One region of the Achromobacter sp. ISS7 genome, then DNA from elsewhere that is predicted to be linked to it. Evidence: riboswitches for the same ligand, from Rfam matches in the RefSeq annotation. Region 1 holds a riboswitch; the other holds the start of a gene.
The links. Region 1 has a riboswitch for glycine ahead of AC1HFW_RS13655 (D-amino acid dehydrogenase). Riboswitches for the same ligand answer to the same signal wherever they lie in the genome.

Region 1 (6,185 bases):
GGACGAGGTGGGCCTGACGCCCGCCGCGGTCAGCTACCAGATCAAGGAAATCGAGGACCAGCTCGGCCTGGTGCTGTTCACGCGCAACAGCCGCAGCATCCAGCTGACGCCGGCCGGCGCGGTGCTGCTGGAAGCGACCGCCGATGCGCTCGACGGCCTGCGGCGCGCCGTCGGCCGCGCCCAGCGCATGGCGCGCGGTGCCGGCCACCTGCGCCTGTCGCTGGAAGCGCGCTTCGCCACCCACTGGTTGCTGCCGCGCCTGGCGCGTTTTCGCGCGGCCCATCCGGGCCTGGAACTGACCTTCGACATCAGCGACCAGGTGCGCGATTTCGAGATCGACGATATCGATGCCGCGATCCGCTTCGGCGCCGGCCGTTACCCCGGCGCGCGGGCCGACCGCCTGTTCGCCACCACGCTGGCGCCGATCGCCAGCCCCGCCTTGCTCGCCAGCGGACCGGCCATCGCGTCGCCGCGCGACCTGGCGCGCTACCCGCTGAGTCACGTCGATTGCGTGGCCGATGGCATGGTCTGGCCAGACTGGAAAATGTGGCTGGCGGCGGCCGGCGTCGGCGATGTCGACGCCAGCCGCAGCCTGGCGTTTCCAGATTCCAGCCACGTGGCGCAGGCGGCGCTGGACGGCAGCGCCGTGGGCCTGCTGGAACCGGCCATGGTGGCCGCCGATCTCGCCAGCGGGCGGCTGGTCAGGCTGTTCGATATCGACGTCGGCATGGCGCCGGACTTCGCCTATTACCTGGTCTATCCGCAGGGCAGCGCGGACGACGCGCGGGTGATGGCGTTGCGGGAGTGGCTGGCGCGGGAATCCTGCGCTACGGCAGCGCCACCGCTTCCCTGACGCTCGCCGCCAGCATCTGCGCGGTCGCCGCGGACAGCGTCCAGCCCAGGTGCCCGTGGCCGGTGTTGTAGAACACGCCGGGGCGCTTGCCCGGACCGACGCGCGGCATCATGTCGGGCATCATCGGCCGCAGTCCGCACCACGGCACCACGCGCGCGGTGCGCACGCCGGGAAAGTGGCGGCGGGTCCAGTCGACCAGGGGCTGGATGCGTTCGGCGCGGATGTCCAGGTTGAAGCCATTGAACTCGGCGGTGCCGGCCACGCGGAAGCGCTCGCCCAGGCGGCTGGTGACGATCTTGGCGGCTTCGTCCAGCAGGCTCACGGTGGGCGCGGCCGCCTGGCTCGCGGCGTCGTCCAGGTGCACGCTGATCGAATAGCCCTTGACCGGGTAGATGTTCAGGCGGTCGCCCAGCTGCCGCGCGAACTGGCGGCTGGCGGCGCCGGCGCAGACGACGATGGCGTCGGCCTCGTGCTGTTCGCGCCGCGCGCCGTCCTCGCGCGCCACGTCCAGCACGTAGGGCAGGCCGTCGCGGCTGATGGCGCGGATGTCGGCATCCTGTTCGAAACGCACGCCGCGCCGCAGGCACGCCTGCGCCAGGCCGCTGGTGAACTTGTGGATGTCGCCGGTGGCGTCGGACGGCGTGTAGAAGCCGCCGTGGCAGGGCGTGCTCAGCGTCGGTTCGATGCCGCGGATTTCCTCCGGCGTGACGGCGTGCCGTTCCAGCCCGCCCTCGCGCAGCAGCGCGTTGGCGCGGCGCGCGGTCTCGAAGCTGGCGGCGTCGTGGTAGATGTGCAGGATGCCGCGACGTTGCAGGTCGAAGTCGATGCCTTCCTCGACCGCCATGGCGTACAGGTGCTCGCGCGCCTCGATCGCCATGCGGGTGGTGGCGATGGTGTTCTGGCGGTAGTTGCGGATCTGCCCCATGAACTGGGCCAGCCACGAATACTTGTGCCAGCTCGGGCGCGGGTTGAGCAGCAGCGGCGCGTTGTGGCGGCCGAGCCAGCGCAGGCCCTTCATGACGGTGGCGGCGCTGTTCCAGACTTCGGCGTTGCTGGCGGACAGCTGGCCGCCGTTGGCGTAGGACGTCTCCATGGCGGGATAGCGTTGGCGGTCGTAGACGGTGACGTCGTAGCCCAGTTTGCTCAAGGCGTAGGCGGACGTGACGCCGGTGATACCGGCGCCAATGATGGCGATGCGGGGCATGATGGCTCCAGATGGCGTGGCCACGACCCAATGATCGTGGCACCCCATCTGTCTCTGTACCTGAGAGCTTCACCCGGGCGCGGCGGCGCGGGTTCCCCTTCGGTGGGCGCCAGGCGCCTCTCTCCAGATTGTCTAGACCGCGCAGTCCTGTTGCCTGAGAGTTTCCGGGGCGGTTGCTCCGTCGGCGCCCGCCACGGGGGACGGGACTCTTCTGCGGGGTTTTGAATCGACGAAACCGAGAATAGCCAAAATTCGTCGGGCGCGGCACTCAGGGTTAATACCAGGGTGGCGCGGGATTGGCTCTACACTGGGCGCCGACCCGCCGGCACGCGCCGGCCAAGAAAACGATAGGACGATCTCGCATGCGCGCTCCGGCAATGCCCCGTGTTTTCCCGCGGCCCAAGACCCTGACATCGGCCCTGGCCCTGAGCCTGGTGTTGGCCGGCGCCGCCTCGGCTAGCCCGGCCGCGACGCAGGCCGCCTCCCCAGCCGCCAGCGCACAGGCGCCCGCCGCCAGGTCATCCACGGCGCCGGCTGCCGCACCCGCCAAGGCCGATCGCGCCACGGCCGCCGTCGACGCCGCGGTGGCCGACGTCATGCGCCAGTACGGCATCGCCGGCATGGCCATCGGCGTCAGCCGCGACGGCGAGCAGCGCTTCTTCAACTACGGCGATGCCTCGCGCGAGCCGCGGCGCGCGGTCTCCAGCGACACGCTGTTCGAGCTGGGATCGATCAGCAAGACCTTCACCGTCACGCTGGCCGCCTACGCGCAGGCCACGGGCCGCCTGTCGCTGGCCGACAGTCCGGCCAAATGGGTGCCCGAATTGCAGGGCAGCGAATTCGCCAAGATGACGCTGGTGAACCTGGCCACGCACACCGCCGGCGGTTTCCCGCTGCAGGTGCCGGACGCGGTGCAGACCATGGCGCAGCTGATGGACTACCTGAAGGCGTGGACGCCGCAATACGCGCCCGGCACGCGGCGCACCTACGCCAACCCCAGCATCGGCATGCTGGGCGTGGTGGCGGCGCGCGCGCTGGGCGAGCCCTACGTGGTGGCGATGGAGCAGCAGCTGTTTCCCAAGCTGGGGCTGCGCGACACCTACCTGGAAGTGCCGCCGCGCAAGATGCCCGACTACGCCCAGGGCTACGACAAGCAGGACGCGCCGGTGCGCGTGAATCCGGGCGTGCTGGCCGACGAGGCCTACGGCGTGAAGTCCAGCGCCCGCGACATGCTGCGCTTCGTCGAGATCAACCTGGGCACCGCGCCGGTCGACGCCACGCTGCAGCGCGCCATCGCCGAGACCCACACCGGCTATTACCAGCTGGGCGCGATGACGCAGGACCTGATCTGGGAGCAGTACCGCTATCCGGTCTCGGTGGACGATCTGGTGCACGGCAATTCCGCCAAGGTCGCGTTCGAGACCCTGCCGGTCCAGGCGCTGCAACCGCCGCTGGCGCCGCAGCAGGCGGTGTGGATCAACAAGACCGGCGCCACCAATGGCTTCGGCGCCTACGTGGCGTTCGTGCCGTCGCGCAAGCTCGGCATCGTGATCCTGGCCAACCGCAACTATCCCAACGAGGCGCGGGTGCGGTTGGCGTTGAGGGTGCTCAAGGCGCTGGCGCCGTAAAGGCCGCGCCGGCCGGCGGGCGCCCGCCGCCGGCGTTCATGACCTGCCGGTTGCGGCTGTCTCGCCAGCCGTCCTGGCGCCATCGAACTTCGGCAGCAACCCCATGATCTCCAGCCGCGCGCACAGCTCGCCCAGCCGCCGCAGCTTGTACGCCTCCACGTCCATGCCGGCATAGTCGTAGAAGCCCTGGCCTTCGCGCAGGCCGTTACGCCCCTGTTCCATGTTGCGTTCGATGATGGCCGGGGCCGCGAAGCGCGGGTCGAGCGCGCCGGACAGGTAGCGCGAGGCGTAGTAGAGGATGTCGCCGCCGCCCCAGTCGATGAACTCCAGCAGTCCCAGCACCGAGAAGCGCAGGCCGAAGCCCAGTCGCACGGCGGTGTCGATGTCCTCGGCGCTGGCCACGCCTTCCTCGACCATGCGGGCGGCCTCGTTCATGGCCAGCGCCTGGATGCGCGGCACGATGTAGCCGGCCGCCGGGGCGCATTGCACCGGCGTCTTGGCGGCCAGACGCAGCACCGCCAGCAGCTCCTGCAAGGCCGCGTCGGCGGTCTGCGGGCCGCGGCTCACTTCCACCAGCGGAATCAGGTAGGCGGGGTTGAGCCAGTGCGCGTTGAGGAAGCGGCCGGGCTCGCGCACCATGCCGGCCAGCTCGGTGACCAGGAAGGTCGAGGTGGTGGAGGCGATGACGCTGTCCGCCGCGCAGACCTCGCCGAGCCAGGCGAAGGTGTCGCGCTTGATGTCCAGTTGCTCGGGCACCGCCTCGAACACCACGCGGGCGCGGGCCACGTCGGCCACGGCGTCCTCGCGCGCCACCAGGCGCACGCGGCCCAGCGCGGTGTCGGCCTGGGCGTCGTCCAGCAGGCCCAGCCGCACCAGCGTGCCCAGTTCGCGCCGCAGTCCGCCCAGCACGCGGGCGAAGGTCTCGGCCCGCTCGCCGCGCGCGCGCGGCTTGATGTCGATCAGCGTGACCTCCAGTCCGGCATGCAGGTACGACAGGGCGATGCCCATGCCCATGCGGCCGGCGCCGACCACGCACAAGGTCCGTTCCATGGTCAGCATCCTTGCGCGAGCAGCGCGGCCATGTCGGCGCGCGACAGGGTGTCCAGCCCCAGCGCTTCGAGCGTGCGGCCCTCGGCGTACAGGTCGCGGCCGGTGACGGCCGACGCCACGCTCAGCAGGCCCTGCGCCACCGGCGTGGGCACGCCGGCCCAGCGGCCGGTCGACACCAGGAACGACAGGCCCAGGCGCGTGTCCTCCAGCATGTAGCGGTGCGTGCCCAGGTCGATGGTCTCGCGCCAGTCGCCGCTGTCGGTCAGCTTGCCGTGGGCGCCGCGGCCGTACATCCACTCGTCGCCCTCGCTGGCGTAGTGGTCGGCCAGCGGAAAGTGCGGCGCGGCGTAGCCGAGCGCGGCGCGGATGGCGATGCGTTCGGCGTCCAGCGCGTCGGTCACGCGGCGGATCGACGGCTGCGTGCCTTCGTTGTGGATGTCCCAGCGCTCGAAGTGTTCGAGCGGACCGGCGTTCATCAGGATCAGTGGCGGATGGATCACCGGGCCGGCATTCATCAGGGCGCCCGACAGCGCGTCCTCGATCGGCTCGATGCTGGGGTAGGCCCGCGCCAGCGTCTCGAACGCGGGGCCGGCCAGGCGGCGGGGGAAAACGCCGGTGGGCAGGCGGGTGGCGTAGGCGCTGATGACGACGCGGTCGCCATGCTTGCGCGCCAGGTAGGGCAGCGTGCCGGTCTCGGCGAAGGCGACCTCGGCGCGGTTGCCGGCGTCCTTCAGGGCGCGGGCGAACAGATAGCTGCCGAAGGTGCCGGGCGGCAGGAACACCACCTGGCCGTCGCGCAGGTGCGGCGCCAGTTCGGGCGCCAGCGCGGCGTGCGTGGTGGACGGCAGCGGAATCACCAGCAGCGCCGCGTCCTCGGTGGCGCTGGCCAGGTCGGCGGCCAGCGCGATCTGGCCGGGCGCGTCGCCCAGCGCGATGCGGCGCGTGCCGCGATAGTCGGTGACTTCCAGGGCGCCGTCGCGGCGCAGGCCATCAAAGGCCGCGCCGTCGCGGCGCCACAGGCGTACCTGGTGTCCCTTTTCCGCCAGGTCGGCGGCCGCCGCGTAGCAGCCGTGGCCGCCTCCAATAACACCGATGCGCATGATCAAGCTCCTTCGAGAGAGCTTCGATGCTATCGACGGCGCGCGGGCGAGGCTGCGCCGCACGCGCAAGTTGCATACGGAATCGGCAACGAAATCGGCGCGGGCGGGGCGGTGCCGTCATGCCGCGACGCGGCGGGGGGCCGCGCGGCGTGGCGCCGCGCGCGTCAACAGGCGCGGGCGCGGCGTTGCTTGAGCGTTTCGGACGGCAGGCAGCCGTAGCGCTTGCGGTAATGCGTGGCGAAGTGGCCGAAGCTGGTCACGCCGCAGCGCAGCAGGATGTCGGTGACGCTGTCGCCGTCGCGCGCCTCGACCAGCGCCGCGTGCGCCCGCGCCAGGCGGCGGTTGCGCAG
Region 2 (6,185 bases), 2.4 Mb from region 1:
GAACCTCCAGATCCTGCTGAACACCTACTTCAGCATCACCGAGGACTTCGCCAACACCATCACGGCGGCGCCGGCCAAGAAGTAAGGCTGCCGCGCAAAAACAAAACCCCCATCTTGCGATGGGGGTTTTTTTTGCCTGTCGCCAGGCGGGCCTCGAGGGTGCGCCCCGTGGGGCGAACCCTCATGCGGCATCAGGCGTAGGCTTCGATCGGCAGGCAGGCGCACACCAGGTTGCGGTCGCCATAGGCGTTATCCACGCGCGCCACCGGCGGCCAGTACTTGGCATCGCGCAGCGACGCCACCGGGTAGGCGGCCTGCTGGCGCGGGTAGTCGTGCAGCCATTCCTCGGCCAGCAGCATCTGCGCGGTGTGCGGCGCGTTCTTCAGGACGTTGTCCTCGCGATCGCGTTCGCCGCGCTCGACCTGGGCGATTTCCTCGCGGATCGAGATCATCGCCTCGATGAAGCGGTCCAGCTCGGCCACGCCTTCGGATTCGGTCGGTTCGACCATCAGCGTGCCGGCCACCGGGAAGCTCATGGTGGGGGCATGGAAACCGTAGTCCATCAGGCGCTTGGCGATGTCCTCGGCGCTGATGCCGCTGGTGTCCTTGAGCGGACGCACGTCCAGGATGCACTCGTGCGCCACGCGGCCGTTACGGCCCGCGTACAGCACCGGGTAGTGGTCGCGCAGGCGGGTGGCGATGTAGTTGGCGTTCAGGATCGCGACTTCGGTGGCGCGGCGCAGGCCGTCGGCGCCCATCAGCGCGATGTACACGAACGGGATCGGCAGGATGCCGGCCGAGCCGAACGGCGCGGCCGAGACCGGGCCCACCTTGGCTTCGCCGGGCAGCTTGCCCTGTTCGTTGACCACGCCCGGCAGGTACGGCGCCAGATGCGCGCGCACCGCGACCGGACCGACGCCCGGGCCGCCGCCGCCGTGCGGGATGCAGAAGGTCTTGTGCAGGTTCAGGTGCGACACGTCCGAGCCGAACTTGCCCGGCTTGGCCACGCCAACCATGGCGTTCATGTTGGCGCCGTCCAGGTACACCTGGCCGCCGGCCTGGTGCACCAGGTCGCAGATCTCGGTCACGGCTTCCTCGAACACGCCGTGCGTGGACGGGTAGGTGATCATCAGCGCGGCCAGCTTGTCGCCGACCTGTTCGATCTTGGCGCGCAGGTCGACCAGGTCGACGTTGCCGTTGGCGTCGGACGCCACCACCACCACTTCCATGCCGGCCAGCTGCGCCGACGCGGGGTTGGTGCCGTGGGCCGACGACGGGATCAGGCAGACGTTGCGCTGGTGCTGGCCGTTGGCCTGGTGGTAGCCGCGGATCGCCAGCAGGCCGGCGTACTCGCCCTGCGCGCCCGAGTTGGGCTGCAGGCTGATGTTGTCGTAGCCGGTGATTTCGCACAGCGCGGCCGACAGGCGCGTGATCAGCTCATCGTAGCCCTTGCTCTGCGCGGCGGGCGCGAACGGGTGCACCAGCGCGAACTCGGGCCAGGTGATGGGGATCATCTCGGCCGTGGCGTTCAGCTTCATGGTGCACGAACCCAGCGGGATCATGGTGCGGTCCAGCGCCAGGTCCTTGTCGGCCAGCTTGCGCAGGTAGCGCAGCATGTCGGTTTCCGACTGCACGCTGGAGAACACCGGGTGCTTGAGGATGGCGCTTTCGCGCGCCACGGCGGCGGGAATGCCGCCGGCGGCGGCGGCGTCCAGCGCGTCGATGTCCAGTTCGACGTCATCGTGCTCCAGGCCGGCGGCGAACACGTTCACCAGGGCCTGCAGGTCGGCGGCGGTGACGGTCTCGTCCAGCGACACGGCCAGGCGGGCGCCGTCGACGCGGCGCAGGTTGACGTGCTCGCACTCGGCGGCCGTGATGATGGCCGGGGTGGCGGGGCCGGTTTCCAGCAGCAGCGTGTCGAAGAAGGTGTCGTTGGCGACCTTGAGGCCCAGCTTGCCGAGTTCGGCGCGCAGGATGGCGGTGTAGCGCTGCACGCGCTCGGCGATGCGGCGGATGCCGGCCGGGCCGTGCCAGACGGCGTACATGCCGGCCATCACGGCAAGCAGCACCTGCGCGGTGCAGATGTTCGAGGTGGCCTTCTCGCGGCGGATGTGCTGTTCGCGCGTCTGCAGGGCCAGGCGCATCGCCGGGTTGCCCTGGGCGTCCTTGGACACGCCGACCAGGCGGCCGGCCATGTTGCGCTTGAAAGCGTCCTTGCAGGCCATGAAGCCCGCGTGCGGGCCGCCGAAACCGAACGGCACGCCGAAGCGCTGGGCCGAACCGATGGCGATGTCCGCGCCCCACTCGCCCGGCGCGGCCAGCAGCGCCAGCGCCAGCAGGTCGGTGGCGACGGCCACCACCGCGCCTTGCGCGTGGGCGGCCTCGGCCAGCTTGCGGTAGTCGGCCACCGAGCCGGTGCTGTGCGGGTACTGCAGCAGCACGCCGAAGCACTCCGGCAGGCCTTCGGCCTCGTCGCCGATGGCGATCTCGATGTCCAGGCCCTCGGCGCGCGTGCGCACGACTTCGATGGTCTGCGGATGCACGTGGCGCGAGATGAAGAACACCGGGCTCTGCGACTTGGCGCCACGGCGCGCCAGCGTCATGGCTTCGGCGGCGGCGGTGCTTTCATCGAGCAGCGAGGCGTTGGAGATGTCCAGCCCGGTCAGGTCGGCGACCATGGTCTGGTAGTTCAGCAGGGCCTCCAGGCGGCCCTGCGAGATCTCGGGCTGGTACGGCGTGTAGGCCGTGTACCAGGCGGGATTCTCGAGAATGTTGCGCAACACCACGTTGGGCGTCTGCGTGCCGTAGTACCCCTGGCCGATGTAGTTGCGGAAGACCTTGTTGCGGCCGGCGATCTGCTTCAGTTCGGCCAGCACGTCGGCTTCGCTGCGCGACGGCGGCAGCGCCAGCGGCGCCTGGCTGCGGATCTTGGGCGGCACGACTTCTTCGATCAGGGCGTCCAGGCTGGGGCTGCCGATCGCGGCGAGCATGGCGGCCTGGTCGGCGTCGGAGGGGCCGATGTGGCGGGGAATGAAGTCGGTGTGGGTGTCTAGGGCGCGCGACATGGGGGGATCTCGAGATGGCGGTGTCGTCGGAGGGACGGACGGTGATGCATGGACGGGCGGCGGCGCCAGCGCCGCGCCCGCCCTGACGGGCTTAGCCGTTGGCGACGGCTTCGTAGCCGGCCGCGTCCAGCAGCTTGTCGGCATCGGCGGCGTTGACCGGCTTGATCTTGAAGATCCAGGCGGTGAAGGCCGATTCGTTGATCAGGTTGGGGTTGCTTTCCAGCTCGTCGTTGAAGGCAACGATCTCGCCGGCCACGGGCGCGTAGATGTCGGAGGCGGCCTTGACCGACTCGACCACGCCGGCGGTCTCGCCCGCGTTCAGCTTGGCGCCGACCTTGACGTCGCCGACGAAGACCAGGTCACCCAGCTGGTCCTGGGCGGTATCGGTGATGCCGACGACGAACACGTCGCCTTCGGCTTTGACCCATTCATGGGACTCGGTGTACTTGCGATCGGTGGGCAGACTCATGGGAACTCCTGGGGGATTCGGATAAGGAAATGGTGTTGCGCGCCTCGCGCCGACGGCCCTGCCCCGAGGGGCCGGCCAGCGGCGCGAAGCTTCGAGTTTACGAGTGTTCGACGGCTTTGCCGTTACGGACAAACGGCAGTTTGCAGACCAGGGCGGGCACCCACTTGCCGCGGATGTCGACCTCGACCGTGTCGCCCGCGGCCACGCCTTGCGGCAGGCGCGCGAAACCGATCGAGACGCCCAGCGTCGGCGACATGGTGCCGCTGGTCAGCTCGCCCACGCCGTGCGGGGTGCGCACCGCCATGTGGGCGCGCATCACGCCGCGCTCCTGCAGTTTCAGGCCGATGAAGGTGGCGGGCGTGGCGAACTGCTCCAGCGCGTCGCGGCCGATGAAGCGGCGCTCGGGGTTTTTCAGGGACACCGTCCAGGTCAGCGCGGCTTCGCCGGGCTGGGTCAGTTCGTCCATGTCCTGGCCGTACAGGTTCATGCCGGCTTCCAGGCGCAGCGTGTCGCGCGCGCCCAGGCCCGCCGGGCGCACGCCCTGGGCCGCCAGGTCGCGCCACAGTTGCACCGCCTCGGTGGCAGGCAGCACGATCTCGAAACCGTCTTCGCCGGTGTAGCCGGTGCGCGCCACCAGGGTGTCGTCGCCGACGCGGGCGGCCACGAACGGGGTCAGCGGCTCGCTGGCGGCCTGCCAGGCCGGACGCGCGGCCCAGACCTTGGCGCGGGCATTGGGGCCCTGCACGGCGATCATGGCCAGGTCACGGCGCGGCGTGATGGCGACGTCGAACTTGCCGGCCTGCTTGACGCGCTGCATCCAGGCCATGTCCTTGTCGGCCGTGCCGGCATTGACCACCACGCGCCATTCATCGGCGGCGAAGAAGTAGACGATCAGGTCGTCGATGACGCCGCCCTGCGGGTTCAGCATGCAGGTGTAGAGCGCCTTGCCGGGCACGGTCAGCTTGGCCACGTCATTGGCCACCAGGCGCTGCAGGAAGGCAAAGGCATCGGGGCCGGTGACGTCGGCGTTGAGCATGTGCGAAACGTCGAACATGCCGGCGTCCTGGCGCACCGCGTGGTGTTCTTCCAGTTGCGAGCCGTAGGCCAGGGGCATGTCCCAGCCGCCGAAATCGACCATGCGGGCGCCGGAGGCGATGTGTTCGTCGGCCAGCGGGGTGCGTTTGAGGGTTGCGGACATGCGCGGGTACTCCGGAGCGGCAGCGGTGCCAGGGTTACGGAATGCCGCCGGCGGACAGGAAACGCCCGCGCAACGGCTGAATTTTCCGCCCCTCTGTCCTTTTGCCTGAGAGTTGCCCCGCGTGGCGGGTTTGCACCTTCGGCGCCTGGGCTGCGCGCTATGTCCCTGTTTGGGCAGCGGCGCCAGGTCTCTCCAGAGTGCTGCTTTGCCGCGTCCGCGCGGTAAAAACCGGGACAGGGCAAACATGCGCGGTATGGGATACCTGAGCGATTCTGGGCGAATTGCGCCTTCGGCGGCGGCCGCGGACGGCCGCTCTCTCCCGCAACATGCGTGACAGCGCCGAAAGCATACCGCGAAACGCCGTTCCGTTGTTGATCCACGGCCTTGATACGCGGCCTCGATCCGAGGCCGCGGGCCCGCCCCCCGCGCGACGGCCGCTCAGCCCAGCGCGGTGTCCAGCAGCATCATCAGCACGAAGCCCAGCATCAGCCCGCAGGTGGCGTAGACCTCGTGCCCCTTGCGGTGCGATTCCGGGATGATCTCGTGGCTGATCACGAACAGCATCGCCCCGGCGGCGAAACCCAGCCCCCACGGCAGCAGCGCCGCCGACCAGCCCACCACCGCCGCGCCCAGCACCGCGCCGACCGGCTCGACCAGGCCCGACAGCATGCCCAGCGCCACCGCGAACGCGCGCTTGTAGCCGGCGGCGATCAAGGCCACGGCCACCACCAGCCCCTCGGGAATGTCCTGGATGGCGATGCCGGTGGCCAACGCCGTGCCGCGCACCGGATCGTTGCCGGCGTAGCCCACGCCGATGGCCAGGCCCTCGGGCAGGTTGTGCAGCGTGATCGCGAAGACGAACAGCCAGGTGCGGCGCAGGCGGTGCGCCTCGATGCCCTCGCGGCCCTTGATGAAGTGCTCGTGCGGCAGCAGCCGGTCCATCAGCAGCAGTACCGCCGCGCCCAGCAGGATGGCGGCGCCCACCGTCAGGCCCGCGCCCCACGGGCCGGCGCCCTGGGCCTCGGCCGCCGCGATGCCCGGCGCCACCAGCGAAAAGGCGCTGGCCGCCAGCATCACGCCGGCGCCGAAGCCGAACATGCTGTCCTGCATCTTCTGCGGGATGGTGCGCGCGAACAGCACCGGCAGCGTGCCGGCGGCGGTGGCGCCGGCCGCCACCATGCCGCCCAGCAGCGCGTCGGCCACGTGCGGCGCGTGCTCGTTGAAATAGACCCACATCTGGTGCAGGCCCAGGCAGGCGACCAGCACCGCCAGCGTCCAGACACTGACGCTGATGGCCGCGGGCCGGATGCGATGACGGCTGAAAGTGTTCATGGACCGCTGCCCCCGCGCAATGCCGGCTCAGCCCACGGCGGCGGCGTAGCGGCGCGCCACCTCGGGCCAATCGATCACATTGTAGAAGGCGCCGATGTATTCCGGCCGGCGGTTCTGGTAC

Region 2: linked by a shared signal. The riboswitch ahead of gcvT (glycine cleavage system aminomethyltransferase GcvT) and the one ahead of AC1HFW_RS13655 (D-amino acid dehydrogenase) in region 1 are both predicted to bind glycine.

Annotation. Positions count from the first base shown of each region.
Region 1 covers NZ_JAWRZD010000001.1:3,034,295-3,040,479, reverse strand. The annotation lists gene AC1HFW_RS13660 (LysR substrate-binding domain-containing protein) at 1-853, shown strand, start outside; gene AC1HFW_RS13655 (D-amino acid dehydrogenase) at 828-2,057, opposite strand; glycine riboswitch at 2,102-2,188, opposite strand; glycine riboswitch at 2,190-2,281, opposite strand; gene blaELC (ELC family class C beta-lactamase) at 2,420-3,685, shown strand; gene AC1HFW_RS13645 (3-hydroxybutyryl-CoA dehydrogenase) at 3,722-4,735, opposite strand; gene AC1HFW_RS13640 (NAD/NADP octopine/nopaline dehydrogenase family protein) at 4,738-5,835, opposite strand; gene AC1HFW_RS13635 (AraC-like ligand-binding domain-containing protein) at 6,000-6,185, opposite strand, start outside.
Region 2 covers NZ_JAWRZD010000001.1:5,437,001-5,443,185, reverse strand. The annotation lists gene AC1HFW_RS24740 (DUF945 family protein) at 1-85, shown strand, start outside; gene gcvP (aminomethyl-transferring glycine dehydrogenase) at 192-3,065, opposite strand; gene gcvH (glycine cleavage system protein GcvH) at 3,157-3,534, opposite strand; gene gcvT (glycine cleavage system aminomethyltransferase GcvT) at 3,632-4,732, opposite strand; glycine riboswitch at 4,816-4,938, opposite strand; glycine riboswitch at 4,972-5,064, opposite strand; gene AC1HFW_RS24720 (ZIP family metal transporter) at 5,171-6,064, opposite strand; gene AC1HFW_RS24715 (superoxide dismutase) at 6,092-6,185, opposite strand, start outside.